Regions from separate parts of the Halomonas sp. ND22Bw genome, predicted to be linked through region 3. Evidence: riboswitches for the same ligand, from Rfam matches in the RefSeq annotation. Region 3 holds a riboswitch; each other region holds the start of a gene.
The links. A riboswitch is a leader RNA that binds a small molecule or an ion and turns the genes downstream of it on or off. The one in region 3 is predicted to bind thiamine pyrophosphate.
Positions count from the first base shown of each region.

Region 1: it holds a riboswitch for thiamine pyrophosphate, as region 3 does, so the genes downstream of both, thiM (hydroxyethylthiazole kinase) here and tenA (thiaminase II) in region 3, are expected to answer to the same signal.
Region 2: it holds a riboswitch for thiamine pyrophosphate, as region 3 does, so the genes downstream of both, CVH10_RS07990 (sodium:solute symporter) here and tenA (thiaminase II) in region 3, are expected to answer to the same signal.

Region 1 covers NZ_PXWD01000003.1:25,027-29,225, reverse strand. Annotated here, with positions in the region: gene CVH10_RS05255 (DMT family transporter) at 1-330, shown strand, start outside; gene thiE (thiamine phosphate synthase) at 410-1,030, opposite strand; gene thiM (hydroxyethylthiazole kinase) at 1,020-1,838, opposite strand; TPP riboswitch at 1,871-1,973, opposite strand; gene CVH10_RS05240 (hypothetical protein) at 2,022-2,312, opposite strand; gene CVH10_RS05235 (ATP-binding protein) at 2,423-3,784, opposite strand; gene CVH10_RS05230 (response regulator transcription factor) at 3,781-4,199, opposite strand, start outside.
Region 2 covers NZ_PXWD01000004.1:202,720-206,918, forward strand. Annotated here, with positions in the region: gene CVH10_RS25605 (hypothetical protein) at 1-163, opposite strand, end outside; gene CVH10_RS07975 (YbaY family lipoprotein) at 219-569, shown strand; gene CVH10_RS07980 (hypothetical protein) at 778-1,527, shown strand; gene CVH10_RS07985 (hypothetical protein) at 1,652-2,329, opposite strand; TPP riboswitch at 2,442-2,554, shown strand; gene CVH10_RS07990 (sodium:solute symporter) at 2,544-3,932, shown strand; gene ilvD (dihydroxy-acid dehydratase) at 4,002-4,199, shown strand, end outside.
Region 3 covers NZ_PXWD01000005.1:173,605-177,803, reverse strand. Annotated here, with positions in the region: gene thiC (phosphomethylpyrimidine synthase ThiC) at 1-1,193, opposite strand, end outside; TPP riboswitch at 1,270-1,389, opposite strand; gene tenA (thiaminase II) at 1,583-2,251, opposite strand; TPP riboswitch at 2,342-2,502, opposite strand; gene mdoH (glucans biosynthesis glucosyltransferase MdoH) at 2,591-4,199, opposite strand, start outside.

The DNA.
Region 1 (4,199 bases), on a different contig from region 3:
ACCCTGGTGCCCTGCCTGGCGGCCTCCCTGACCCTGCCCTGGGTGTGGCAGACGCCGGCGCCGCTGCACTGGCTGGGCTTCCTGGCCGCCGGGGTGCTCGGCGTCGGCGCCATGGTGGGGATCACCCAGGCCTTTCGCTACGCCCCGGCGGCCATCGCCGCGCCCTTCGACTACACGGCGCTGCTGTGGGCGACCCTGCTGGGCTGGGGCTTCTGGGGCGAGATGCCGGATCCCTGGGTGTTCGCCGGCGGCAGCCTGATCATCGCCAGCGGCCTGGCCATCGCCTATCAGGAGCGGCGCGTCGCGCTGAACCGGCGGCCTTCCCTGTGACGCAGGTCGCATCGGCGACCCGGCGGCCCCGCGCTCTTTCGCGCGGGGCCGCCTGCGTTCGGGGATGGCCGTCCAGGCGTCAGCGGTGGAAGGGCGGGAAGGCGCGGGCGGCGGCCTCCGGGTCCGGGGTGCCACAGATCGCCGAGACCACCGCCAGGCCATCGGCGCCGGCATGGCGTACCGCCTCGACGTGCTCGACCTTGAGCCCGCCGATCGCCACCGTGGGCAGCGGGCTGGCGGCGGCCAGCGCGGCGAGGCCTCCGAAGCCCAGCGGCGCGGCATGGTCCTGCTTGGTGGCCGTGGCGAACACCGGGCCGAGGCCCAGGTAGTCGAGGCGCCCGGCGTCCAGCCGTGCCAGCTGTTCGTGGGTCTGCACCGAGAGGCCGAGGATGGCGTCCGGGCCCAGCGCGGCACGGGCATCGGCGACCTCGCCGTCGTCCTGGCCGATGTGCAGGCCGTCGGCCCGACTGGCCAGCGCGACCTCGAGGCGGTCGTTGATGATCAACGGCACGCCGCTGCCGGCCAGGGCGGCCTTCAGGCGCCGGGCCAGCGGGATCAGCTCGGCGTCGGCGGCGTGCTTGTCGCGCAGCTGGACGAGGCTGACGCCGCCGCGTACCGCGTCCCGCACGGTCTGCTCCACGCCGTGGTCGGCGCACAGCTCGGGGTCGGTGACCAGGTAGAGGGACAGATCAAGGCGCATCGGTGAGCTCCAGGTGGATACGGTCGGCCAGCGGCGTGGCGAGGGTGTCGGGGGCGAGGCCGTAGAGGGCGTCGAGGAAGGCCACGGCGAAGCTGCCGGGGCCGGCGGCGGTCTCGGCGGCGAGCTCCCCGGCCGCGGCGTAGGCGGTCAGCGCCGCCACGGTGGCCGCGAACGGGTCCTCGGCGCCGGCCAGGAAGGCGCCGACCACGCCGGTCAGGGCGCAGCCCATGGTGGTGACGCGAGGCATCAGCGCATGGCCGCCGGAGACCCGCGCCAGGCGTCGGCCGTCGGTGACCAGGTCGACCTCGCCGGTGACCGCCACCACGGTGGCATGCTCGCGGGCCAGCGCCACGGCGGCGCGCTCGGCGCTGTCGGCGCTGTCGGTGCTGTCCACGCCGCGCCCGCCGCCGCCCTGTCGGGCCAGCGCCAAGATCTCCGAGGCGTTGCCGCGGATCGCGGTCGGCCCCAGCGCCAGCAGCCGGGCGCCGGCCTGGCGACGAAAGCGGGTGGCGCCCACCGCCACCGGGTCGAGCACCCAGGGCGTGCCGGCGTCATTGGCGGCGCGGGCGGCGGCGTCCATGGCGTCGAGCCAGTGGGGCGAGAGGGTGCCGATGTTCAGCGTCAGGGCGGTGGCCAGGCCGGCGAACTCGGCGGCTTCCTCGCGGGCGTGGACCATGGCGGGCGAGGCGCCCAGCGCCAGCAGCGCGTTGGCCATGAAGTTCATCGCCACGTGGTTGGTGATGTTGTGAACCAGCGGGGTGGTGCGGCGCACGCGCGCCAGATGCGGCGCGGGATCGAGGGAATGCATCGGGCCTCCTGGCGACGGGAGGCGCGGCCGCGCAGGGAGCCGGCACGACTCCCTCCGCCGGCATTATCCGGGTCAGGTGGTGAGGGTGCCTCTCAGCCGCGGCGGATCATCGCCCCGGCGCCCCTGTCGTCGGGCCTCACTATCCCTCTTCGCCCGGAGCATGTAAAGCCGGCGGGCGTCGCCTCAGGCGGCCAGCTGGAGCACGGCCAGGGTCAGCAGGCTGGCCTGGGAGACGGTCTGGAGATCGGCGGTCATGCCGTTGCCTTCCTCCTCGGGTTCGAGGCGCAGCGCCGCGTTCAGGGGGCGAAGCAGCAAGGCGGCGCCGGCGGCCAGGGCGACCAGCGCCAGTGGCAGGCTGCCCACGCCCCAGGGGCTGATCAGCCATTCGACGACGAGCAGCAGCACGCCGCCCAGGGCCAGCCACAGGGGGCGGCGCAGGGCGGCGTCGAGAGAGGTCGGGGGCATGGCGTGCATGTCGATGTCTCCTTTCCGGTTGTCGTTGGGCGATCCAGCCCACCACCGTAACGGCGTTGGCTTAAAGTCGGCTTACACCAACGCTAAGGGAGCGACATGACGATGCCGTGTCAGGCGCGGGGCAGCCGCACGCTCACGCGCAGCCCGCCACCGGGGGCGTCGCCCAGCGTCAGGCGGCCGCCGTGGCGCTGTACCAGACGGTCGACGATGGACAGCCCGAGGCCGGCCCCGGCCCCCGCACCGCCGCGGTGGAAGCGCGCCAGCGCCTGCTGGCGGCCGTCCTCGGGGATGCCGGGCCCGCTGTCGTCCACCCGCAGCACCAGCGCTCGCTCTTCCGCCGTCAGTGCCACGTCGATGCGGCTGCCGGCGGGGGAGTGACGGATGGCGTTGCCGACCAGGTTCTTGATCAGGGTGGTGACGGCGCCGGGCTCGGTGGTCAGCGCCCAGTCGGCCCCCTCGTCGGCCTCCAGGTGCAGGCTCTGGTCGTGGTCGGTGGCCAGCGGCATCAGCTCGGCCAGCGACTCGCGCACCTCGTGCAGCAGGTCGATGCGCTGATCCGGGGCGCCTTCCTGCTCCGGGTCCAGGCGTGCCAGGGTCAGCAGCTGGCCGACCAGCCGGGTGGCGCGGGCCAGGCCGTCGCGCAACAGGGTCAGCGCCTCGCGCCGATCCGCCGGATCCTCGGTGGCCAGGGCGTTCTGGGCGTGCAGGTCGAGCACCGTCAGCGGGGTGCGCAGCTCGTGGGCGGCATCGGCGATGAAGCGTTTCTCGCGGGCCCGCAGGGTGCGGATCCGCGCCAGCAGGCCGTTGAGGGCGCCGACGATGGTGGCCAGCTCGCGGGGCAGTGGGTCGTCGGGCAGCGGGTTCAGGCGCTGGGGGTCGCGGGCTTCGATCTGGGCGGCCAGCCGTGACAGCGGCCGCAGCCCCCAGCCGATCGCCCACCACAGCAGCACCGCCAGTGCCGGCAGGCCCACGAGGTCCGGTACCAGGGTGCGCAGGGCGATGCCCCGGACCAGCTCGCCGCGCACGTCGCCGCGCTCGCCGACCAGCACCCGCAGGTCGTCGTCGCCGAGGACGAAGACGCGCCACTCGCGTCCGTCCAGGGTCGCGTCGCCGTAGCCGGCACGACGCTCGGTGAACGGCGCGGTCGGCGCGCCGGCGGAGCGCAGCAGCAGCAGCTCGTCGCGCCAGACCTGGAAGGCCACCTCGCCTTCGTAGCGGTGGCCGCCGTCGGTGCCCGGCGTGTTGCGGCGCAGGGCGTCGTCGAGGCTCGCCAGCAGCGCCTCGCGCCGGGCCTCGGGCAGCGGCGTGCGCACCAGGCCTTCCATCAGCCGGGCCTGCTGGGCCAGGCGGGCGTCGAATAGCGCCGCCACTTCGCGGGCGGCGTCGCGATAGCTGGTCACGCCGATCGCCAGCATGCACAGCGCGACCACCAGCAGCGCGATGCCCAGGGTGCGGCGGCGGATGGAGCTCATGGGATCCTGTTCCCGGGGGCCTCGTCCGCCGGGGCCTTGTCCATGATGTAGCCGATGCCGCGCAGGGTGCGGATCAGCTCCGGGGCCAGCTTCCTGCGCAGGTGGTGAACGTGGACCTCGATGGCGTTGCTCTCCACGTCCTCGTCCCAGCCGTAGAGCAGGCGGGCCAGGGTGTCGCGGGTGAAGGCGTGGCCGGGGTGGCTGAGGAATTCCTGCAGCAGGGTGAACTCGCGGCGCGACAGCGTGACCGGCTGGCCCTGGTAGGTGACGCGGCGGTTCTCCGGGTCGAGCACCACGCCGCGGTGGCGCAGCTCGCTGCTGACCAGGCCCTGGCTGCGGCGCAGCAGGGCGCGCAGCCGTGCCTTGAGCTCGTCGACCTCGAAGGGTTTGGTCAGGTAGTCGTCGGCCCCGGCAT
Region 2 (4,199 bases), on a different contig from region 3:
AGGTGGTATCGAACTGGAATGAAGCCGCCTTGGCGTCACGAGCCTGTTCGGGCTGACGCGGCCAGCGGTGTCGGGTCTTTTCCTCGCCCTGGTACATGAAGGAGTCATCAATGAGATCGAAAAACGGAATCGCGGCAGTGATCGGCCCCTGGATGATTGGCACTCTCGTCCTGTTGCTGGCGGCATGCAGTCAGCCACAGAGGACGGGAGAGTCGTCGATGCAGCAGCCGGACAACTCCCTGATGCGGGTCATCAGCGGCGAGGTGTGGTATCGCGAGCGCATGGCGCTGCCACCGGGAGCCGAGGTCATCGTGACCCTCGAGGATCAGTCGCGCGCGGATGCACCCGCCACCGTGCTCACCGACTACACCTACACCGTCGAGGGCGCCCAGCCTCCCTATCCGTTCCGGCTTGTCTATGACCCTCAGGCCATCGACGAGCGCATGACTTACGGACTGCGGGCACGGATCGTTCACGACGGCGAGCTGCTGTTCACCAGTACGGAGCACGTTGATCCCTTCGCCGGCGAGGCGGGTGACCCCGTGCGCATCAGGGTCTCGCGGCAGTAAGCGTTGCTGGGGCCGGGGGAGATTTCCCCCCTCGCGAGTTTCCTTCGGCTTTGGCTCTGCAGGTGCGCCTGCGGGCCATCCGTGGGGCATCACGGGTGCCACGTCTGCGGACATGAAACGCGCCTGCCTGCTGTGGGCATGCCTATCCGGGCGTGGGGAAGGAAAACCGTAGCCCAGGGAGTCACGGATGCTTGCACGAAATGCACTGATGATCGCCACCTTCTTTGCCATGTTTTCCCCGGGGATCGCCAGCGCTCAGCAAGATGGCCTGGGCTCGGAAGCCAACGATCCGACGGCCTCCGTCATGGCCTTCCAGCTGCAGGACTTCTACACCTACCGGTACCACAACCTCGACGACGAGGACGGAAACCGCATGCAGTTCCGCGCCGCCATTCCGTTCTCGCTGGGCGACTCCAGCAACATCTTCCGACTCACCGCGCCTTACGTGACCGACTCGCCGAATGACTCGAGCGGCTGGTCCGACATGACCCTCTTCGACCTGGTGACCTTCGACCGCTCATGGGGGCGATTCGGCGTTGGTGCGGTCGCGCTGTTGCCGACCGGGGAAGACGGCCTGAGCGCCGAGAAATGGGGGCTCGGTCCCGCCGTGGGCTTCGTGGCCAGCCAACCCTCGGGGATATGGGGGCTGTTCAATCAGAACGTGTTCACGGTGGCGGGAGACGACGACTACCGCGACGTGAATATCTCGATCGTGCAGCCGATCGTGAACTACAGCCTCGGGAATGGCTGGTCGGCGGGGGCCTCCGACATGTCGATCACCTATGACTGGGAGCAGCATGATTGGGTGAGCCTGCCCCTGGGCGTTGCGCTCAACAAGCTGGTGAGGATTCAGGAGTATCCGGTGCAGTTCACGGCCAGCTATGAGCACAACTTCTACGACGAGGGGGTGAGCGCCTCGGACACCCTCAACCTCACCGCCAAGCTGCTGTTGCCTTGAACGGCAGCGGTGAGTAGGGGGCCGCTGGTCACCTCCGAAGCGCTAAAGATCAATGACGCCTCCGGCGATCCTGACCCTTCCATGGAAGCTTCTGCATTCTCCTGAGGCCCCGCTACGGTATCGCCTAGGGGCGGATATGGGCCATCTCCAGCAGCTCGCTCAGCGGTTCCAGCTGGCCCACGTGCAGCACCAGCACGCACTCGCCGGGTTCGTCGTCGGCGGGGCGAACGATGGCGAATTCGCCTTCCTCCAGATGGAATTCGTGGATCTCGCGGCTGCCCTCGGGCGTATTGCAGCGGATCGAGCGGTAGGCCTCGTCCTCGCCGTAGGTCAGGCGGTGATAGACCTTGAAGAAGGTATAGAGCGACAGACCGCGGGGAAACGCCGGCCAGCGGGCCGGGTTGTCTCGAGTCTCTGAGTCGACCTCGAGGCCGTCGGCCTCGGCGCTGGCGATGGCACCGGCCAGCGGCTCGGCGAGCAGGCTGTCGGCCTCGCCCGGCAGTGGGGCGAGACGGTCCAGCGCCTGCTGGTAGCGCTCGGCGATCGCACGCAGGTCGGCCGTCATGCCCAGCGCATGGTCGCCATGTCGCAGGTCTTCGGGGGCGCAGCCGCCGTTCTCCCAGCCGTGGATCACCCTGAGCGTCAGTCGCCCTTCGCGCATCGGCGCCTCCAGCAGCGCCTGGAGGGCGATGCGCAGGTGCAGCTGGCGCTCGGGGACGCCGTTGTCGAAGGCGGCGTAGGGCTCGGCGAAGATCCGGTGCAGGCAACCGGGGGCGTGTTCCTTGGCTTCGGTAAACGGCATGGCGGGGTCCGGGCTGGTTGTTCGAATGGCGGGAAGGATGTGTCATGCTGGCGTGGCAATCCGGATATCGGCCATGTTGGCCCTGTCTTGAGGATCGCCACTACAATCCATTCACTGTCGCCAGGGGAGTCCCGCCGGCATCGGCGGGGCTGAGAGAGCGTGCGTCGCTGACCCTGGAACCTGATCCGGTTCACACCGGCGGAGGAAGTGCGACATGCCTTATCTGACGTCAGCCGTGCTTGGCGCGGCGCTTCTGTGTTTCACCGTTCTGGGCCTGCGTGCCCGCCGGGCCGACGGCCCGCTCGACGACTACGTCACCGCCCGCAACTCCCAGTCGGCCCCGACCCTGGGGCTCTCCTTCCTGGCCTCCGGCATGGGCGCCTGGATCCTCTTCGCGCCGCCCGAGATCGGCGCCTTCGTCGGCCCGCTGGGCCTGGCCGGCTATGCCATCGGCTCGGCGCTGCCGTTTCTCGTGCTCGGCGCCTTCGGCCCGGCCATCCGCCGTCGCCTGCCGCAGGGGCGCAGCATCGGCGAGTACGCCGAGGCCTGCTTCGGCGCCGGCATCCGCCGCTGGGTGGCGCTGGTCTCGGTGCTGTACATGGGCTGCTTCCTGGCCGCCGAGCTGACTGCCATCGGCGCCATCACCGGGCTGCTGTCGGACGTGCCGGTGGCGCTGGTGGTGGTCGGCGTGGCGGTGGCGACCCTGCTCTACACCGCGCTGGGCGGGCTGCGCGCGAGCCTGGCCACCGATCGCTGGCAGGCCTGGCTGCTGCTGGCCCTGCTGCTGGTGGTGGGCGGCGTGGCGCTGGCCCGGCTGCCCGAGCTGCCGGCCGAGGCCGCGCTGCCGTCGATTCCCGCCGGCGATGCGCTGTCCGTGGCGTTGACGCTGGTGATCGCGGTGACCGCGGCCAACCTCTTCCACCAGGGCTACTGGCAGCGGGTGTGGGCGGCCCGGGACGACCGGGCGCTGGGGCGCGGCGCCTGGCTGGGCGGCGGCATCACCGTGCTGGTGGTGGCGGTGGTCGGCGGCCTCGGCATGCTGGCCGCCATGGCCGGCGTGTCGCTGGGCGAGCCGCCGATCCCGTTCTTCGCGCTGCTCGCCGAGGCGCCGGGCTGGCTGGCGCTGCCGGCGCTGGTGCTGGCGGTGACGCTGGTGGCCTCCAGCGTCGACACCCTGCAGAACGGCATCGCCTCGCTGGTGGTGGCCGGCAGCGGCCGTCGCGGCCTGTCGCTCAGGGCGTCGCGGTGGGTCACCGTGGCGCTGATGGTGCCGGTGGTGGCGATCGCCCTTCAGGGGCTTTCGGTGCTGCGACTGTTCCTGATCGCCGATCTGCTGTGCGCGGCCATCGTGGTGCCGGTGTTGCTGGGGCTGTGGGCGCGGATGAGCGCCGTGGCGGCGCTGGCCGGCGGCCTCGCCGGGCTGGCCGGTGCGGTGCTGCCGGGCTGGGTCGCCTCGGGCAGTGCCCTCGACGGCCTGCTGGCGGCGAGCTTCCCCGGTGGGGTGCCGACCCTGCCACCCTTCCTCGGCGCGCTCGTGGCCTCCAGCGCGGTGGCGCTGCTGGTGGCCTGGTGGCGCCCGGCCGCGGTGCGGCGCACGGCCTGAACGGTTGCCAGGCCGGCGGATGACGGCCACCCTCTGAAGGTCATCCCGACCTGACGGAGGAGCCGCGCCATGAGTGACACGCCACAGGATCCCCGCCGCCGCCATTCCGCCCCGGTGGTGGACGGCGTCGGCAAGTCGGCCAGCCGCGCCATGCTGCGCGCGGTGGGCTTCAACGACGCCGACTTCACCAAGCCCCAGGTGGGCATTGCGTCCACCTGGAGCCGCGTCACGCCCTGCAACAGCCATATCGGCGAGCTGGCCGAGCAG
Region 3 (4,199 bases):
GCGTCGGCCACCGAACCCGGGCGCAGGCCGTCGCCCAGCGAGAAGGCGACGTCGTAGCGCTTGCAGATCTCGCAGATCTCCTCGAAGTGCTCGTAGAGAAAGCTTTCGCGGTGGTGGTAGAGGCACCACTTGGCCATGATCGAGCCGCCGCGGGAGACGATGCCGGTGGTGCGTCTGGCGGTGAGCGGCACGTAGCGCAGCAGCACGCCGGCGTGGATGGTGAAGTAGTCGACGCCTTGCTCGGCCTGCTCGATCAGGGTGTCGCGGAACACCTCCCAGGTCAGGTCCTCGGCCACGCCGTTGACCTTCTCCAGCGCCTGGTAGATCGGCACGGTGCCGATCGGCACCGGGGCGTTGCGGATGATCCACTCGCGGGTCTCGTGGATGTTCTCCCCGGTGGACAGGTCCATGATGGTGTCGGCGCCCCAGCGGATGCCCCAGGTCATCTTGTCGACCTCGTCCTCGATGGACGAGGTGACCGCCGAGTTGCCGAGGTTGCCGTTGATCTTCACCAGGAAGTTGCGGCCGATGATCATCGGCTCGGATTCCGGGTGGTTGATGTTGTTGGGGATGATGGCGCGACCCGCGGCCACCTCGTCGCGCACGAACTCAGGCGTGATCTCCTCGGGCAGGCGGGCGCCGAAGGCCTCGCCCGGATGCTGGTGGCCGAGGAGGCGCTCGACCTCCTCGCTGCCCATCGTCTGACGCTTCTGGTTTTCCCGAATGGCGATGAATTCCATCTCGGGGGTGATGATGCCCTGGCGCGCATAGTGCAGCTGGGTGACGTTCTTCCCTGCCTTGGCCCGGCGGGGCGTGCGGGTCAGCTCGAAGCGCAGCGGGGCGAGCATCGGGTCGTTGGCGCGGCGCCGGCCGTACTCCGAGGTCGGGCCGTCGAGGAACTCGGTGTCGTCGCGGGCCTCGATCCAGGCGCGGCGCAGCTCGGGCAGGCCGCGGCGCAGGTCGATGTTGGCCTCGGGGTCGGTGTAGGGGCCGGAAGTGTCGTAGACCAGCAGTGGCGGGTTTTCTTCATCTGCGCCGGAGGTCTTGGTCGGCGACAGGCCGATCTCGCGGAAGGGCACGCGGATATCGGGTCGTGAGCCCTCGACGAAGACCTTGCGCGAGCCCGGCAGCGGGGCCACGGCGGCGTCGTCGACGCGGGCGCTCTCGTTGAGGAAATGGGCGGTCTTGCTCATGGTCGTGCTCCCTTGGCTTGAATGGTTCGTCAGGGAGGACCGTCGGGGAGGACAGGGGCGGCCGGCGCCGAGGCGCCGCCGCGTGTCGCTTGATCCCTACGCTGGTCCTAGCCAGTTCAGGTTCAACGGGATCCATGCTTGGGCGCCTCGCGCCGCATGATCTCAGCCGTCTTCAACGGCACCCCGTCAAGCGTGGTGTGCCCGCTGTGGTGGCGGGCCTTATTGCATCATGTTGTCTGTTTGGTCCGGGCTCGCCGCAGAGCCGGGGAAGGCCGAAGAGGAGGTCCTACGCCAGGGATGGCGTCGGTAGCGTACAGGGAAGTATTCACAGCGCCTCCTCGGAGGCCTTCCCCGGCGATTCCTGTCTCAACGGCCAGCTTGCCGCTAAATCAGTCCGCGCGATCCAGGCCCATCTGCCAGAAGTCGATCTCCAGCCGGGTGGCGTCGCGGAACAGTCGCGCCAGCTGGTCGAAGCGCGCCGGCGTCACCTCACTGAGCCGCGCGTCCAGCCAGGCGATCTCGGCGTGCATCGCCTGCTGGAACTCGTCGCCCTGATACATGGCGATCCAGGCGTCATAGGGGTTGGCGTCGCCGCGCACGGTGAACGGCTGGGCCTGAAGCCAGTTGGCGATCTCGCCGTAGCCCACCAGGCAGGGGGCCAGCGCCACGCGCAGGTCGAGCAGGTCGCCGCGGCTGCCGGCGTCGAGCACGAAGCGGGTGTAGGCCAGGGTGGCGCGGGCCTCGGGCAGCGCCGCCAGGTCGTCCTCGCCGATGCCCCAGTCGCGGCAGAAGCCGCGGTGCAGGTCCAGCTCGACGTCGAGGATGGTCTTCAGGCCGTCGAAGGCCTGGCGTAGCTCGTCCAGGTCGCGGCTCTTGTAGGCGGCCAGGGCGTAGGCGCGGGCGAAGTGGATCAGGAACAGGTAGTCCTGCTGCAGGTAGTGGCGGAAGGAGTCCGCCTCGAGCGTGCCGGCGCCCAGGGCGCGGACGAAGTCGTGCTCGGTGTAGGCGCGCCAGTCGGCCTGGCAGGCGGCGGTGAGATCACTGAAGCGACGGCCCATCTTGCCTCCGATTCCGATGAGAGCGGATGCCGGGGGGGCGCACGGGCGTAGCGGAAGCGGGAAGGGAGAGCCGGGGCACAAGGAGGGCGCGCCGGCCCGCCGCCTGATTCCCTACGCCGGTTCACGTGCGGCGCGTGCCACACCCACCCGGATCAGGTTCCACGGGACCAGCGCTGGGTTCTGTCTCGAACGTCGTCGAGCGTGAACCTGCGCCATCTCAGCCGGTTCCACCGGCACCCCGTCAAGCGAATGGGCCGAGTCTAGCAGCTTGGCGGGCGACGAACACCCCTCTCATCCCCCTTGTCATCACTCCTGTCGTCATCCCGGACGCCGCGACGATCACTTGCCCTGGACGGCGCTCGCCTCGGCGCTCGACGTCCGCGCCCAGTCGCCGCCGAAGGACTGGATCGGCATCTCGCAGGGCCGCTCGGCCGGCGGTGCGGCGGGATCGCCGGCCGCCTCGAGATCCAGCGGCGCCGGCTCGGCCTCGAGCACCGCCGGCGGGGCGGTCTCGCCGGGCACCAGCAGCAGGCCGCGCCGGCGCAGGCCATGCCCGATCGTCAGGCTGCTGCTCCAGCGCACCAGCGGCGCGGCTAGCATCAGCCCTAGCCATACCGGCGTCAGCCACCAGAAGAAGGTCGGCGTGGCCCACCAGGTCACGCCCGCCCAGCAGAGGCCGACCAGGCTGCCCGGCCAGGTGTGACGCAGCGCCTCGCGCCAGGGCAGGGCGCGCCCCTCGCGCGACTGCGGGTTCCAGGCCACGGTGAGGCCGCTGAAGACCTCGATCACGAAGCGGCTGTGGAAGACCATCATCAGCGGCGCGATCAGCATCGCGAACAGCGCCTCCAGCAGGGCGCTGGCGACCAGCCTGCCGCGCCCGCCGTAGCGGGACGGCGCTCGGCACAGGGCCAGCACTACGCCCAGCAGCTTGGGCGTCAGCAGCATCGCCAGGGTGCCGCCGAGCAGCGGCATGATCAGGTTGGGTGGGGCGATCGGCCAGTCCGGGAACAGCTGGGCGTCGGAGGTGAAGAAGTTGGGCGCGATCAGGGCGCGCAGCAGGGCATCGGCGGTGCTGACCGCGAGGATCGCCAGCCAGATCAGCGACGACAGGTAGGCCAGAGCGCCGCACAGGAAGTGCACCCGGCTGACCATGTGCAGGCCGCCGGCGCCCAGCAGGCGCAGGTGCTGCAGGTTGCCCTGGACCCAGCGGCGGTCGCGCTTGGCGTAGTCGAGGATATGGCTCGGCATCTCCTCGAAGCTGCCGCCGAGGTCGGTGCGCATGCGCACCTCCCAGCCGGCGCGCCGCAGCAGCGCGGCCTCGACGAAGTCGTGGCTGAGGATGTCGCCGCCCAGCGGTGGGCGTCCGGGCAGCTCGGGCAGGCCGGCATGCCGGATGAAGGGCGCCACGCGCAGGATGGCGTTGTGGCCGAAGTAGTTGGCGGCGTCGGACTGCCAGAAGCTCAGCCCGGCGGCCAGCATCGGCGAGTAGACCGCCGCCGCGAACTGGTTGGCGCGCCCGAAGAGGCTGTCCTGGCGCACGGGAATCGGCACCGTCTGCAGCAGCCCGAGGCGCGGATTGGCCTCCATCTGGGCGATCAGCTCATGCACGGTATCGCCGCTCATCACGCTGTCGGCGTCGAGCACCAGCATGAAGTCGTAGCGCTGCCCCCAGCGTTGGCAGAAGTCGCCGAGGTTGCCGGCCTTGCGGCCGGCGTTGCTGTCGCGATGGCGGTAGTGCAGCCGGCAATGGCCGGACAGCCGCCGCTGCAGCGCCGCCATGACGGCCTTCTCCTCGGCCACCACGGCCTCGTCGGTGCTGTCGCTGAGCACGAAGGCCTCGATGTGCCGGCGCTCGGTGATCGGCGGCAGGTCCCGGCAGGTCGCCTCCAGACCCGCGGCGACCCGCTCGACGTCCTCGTTGTGGATCGGCATCACCAGGGCGGTGCGC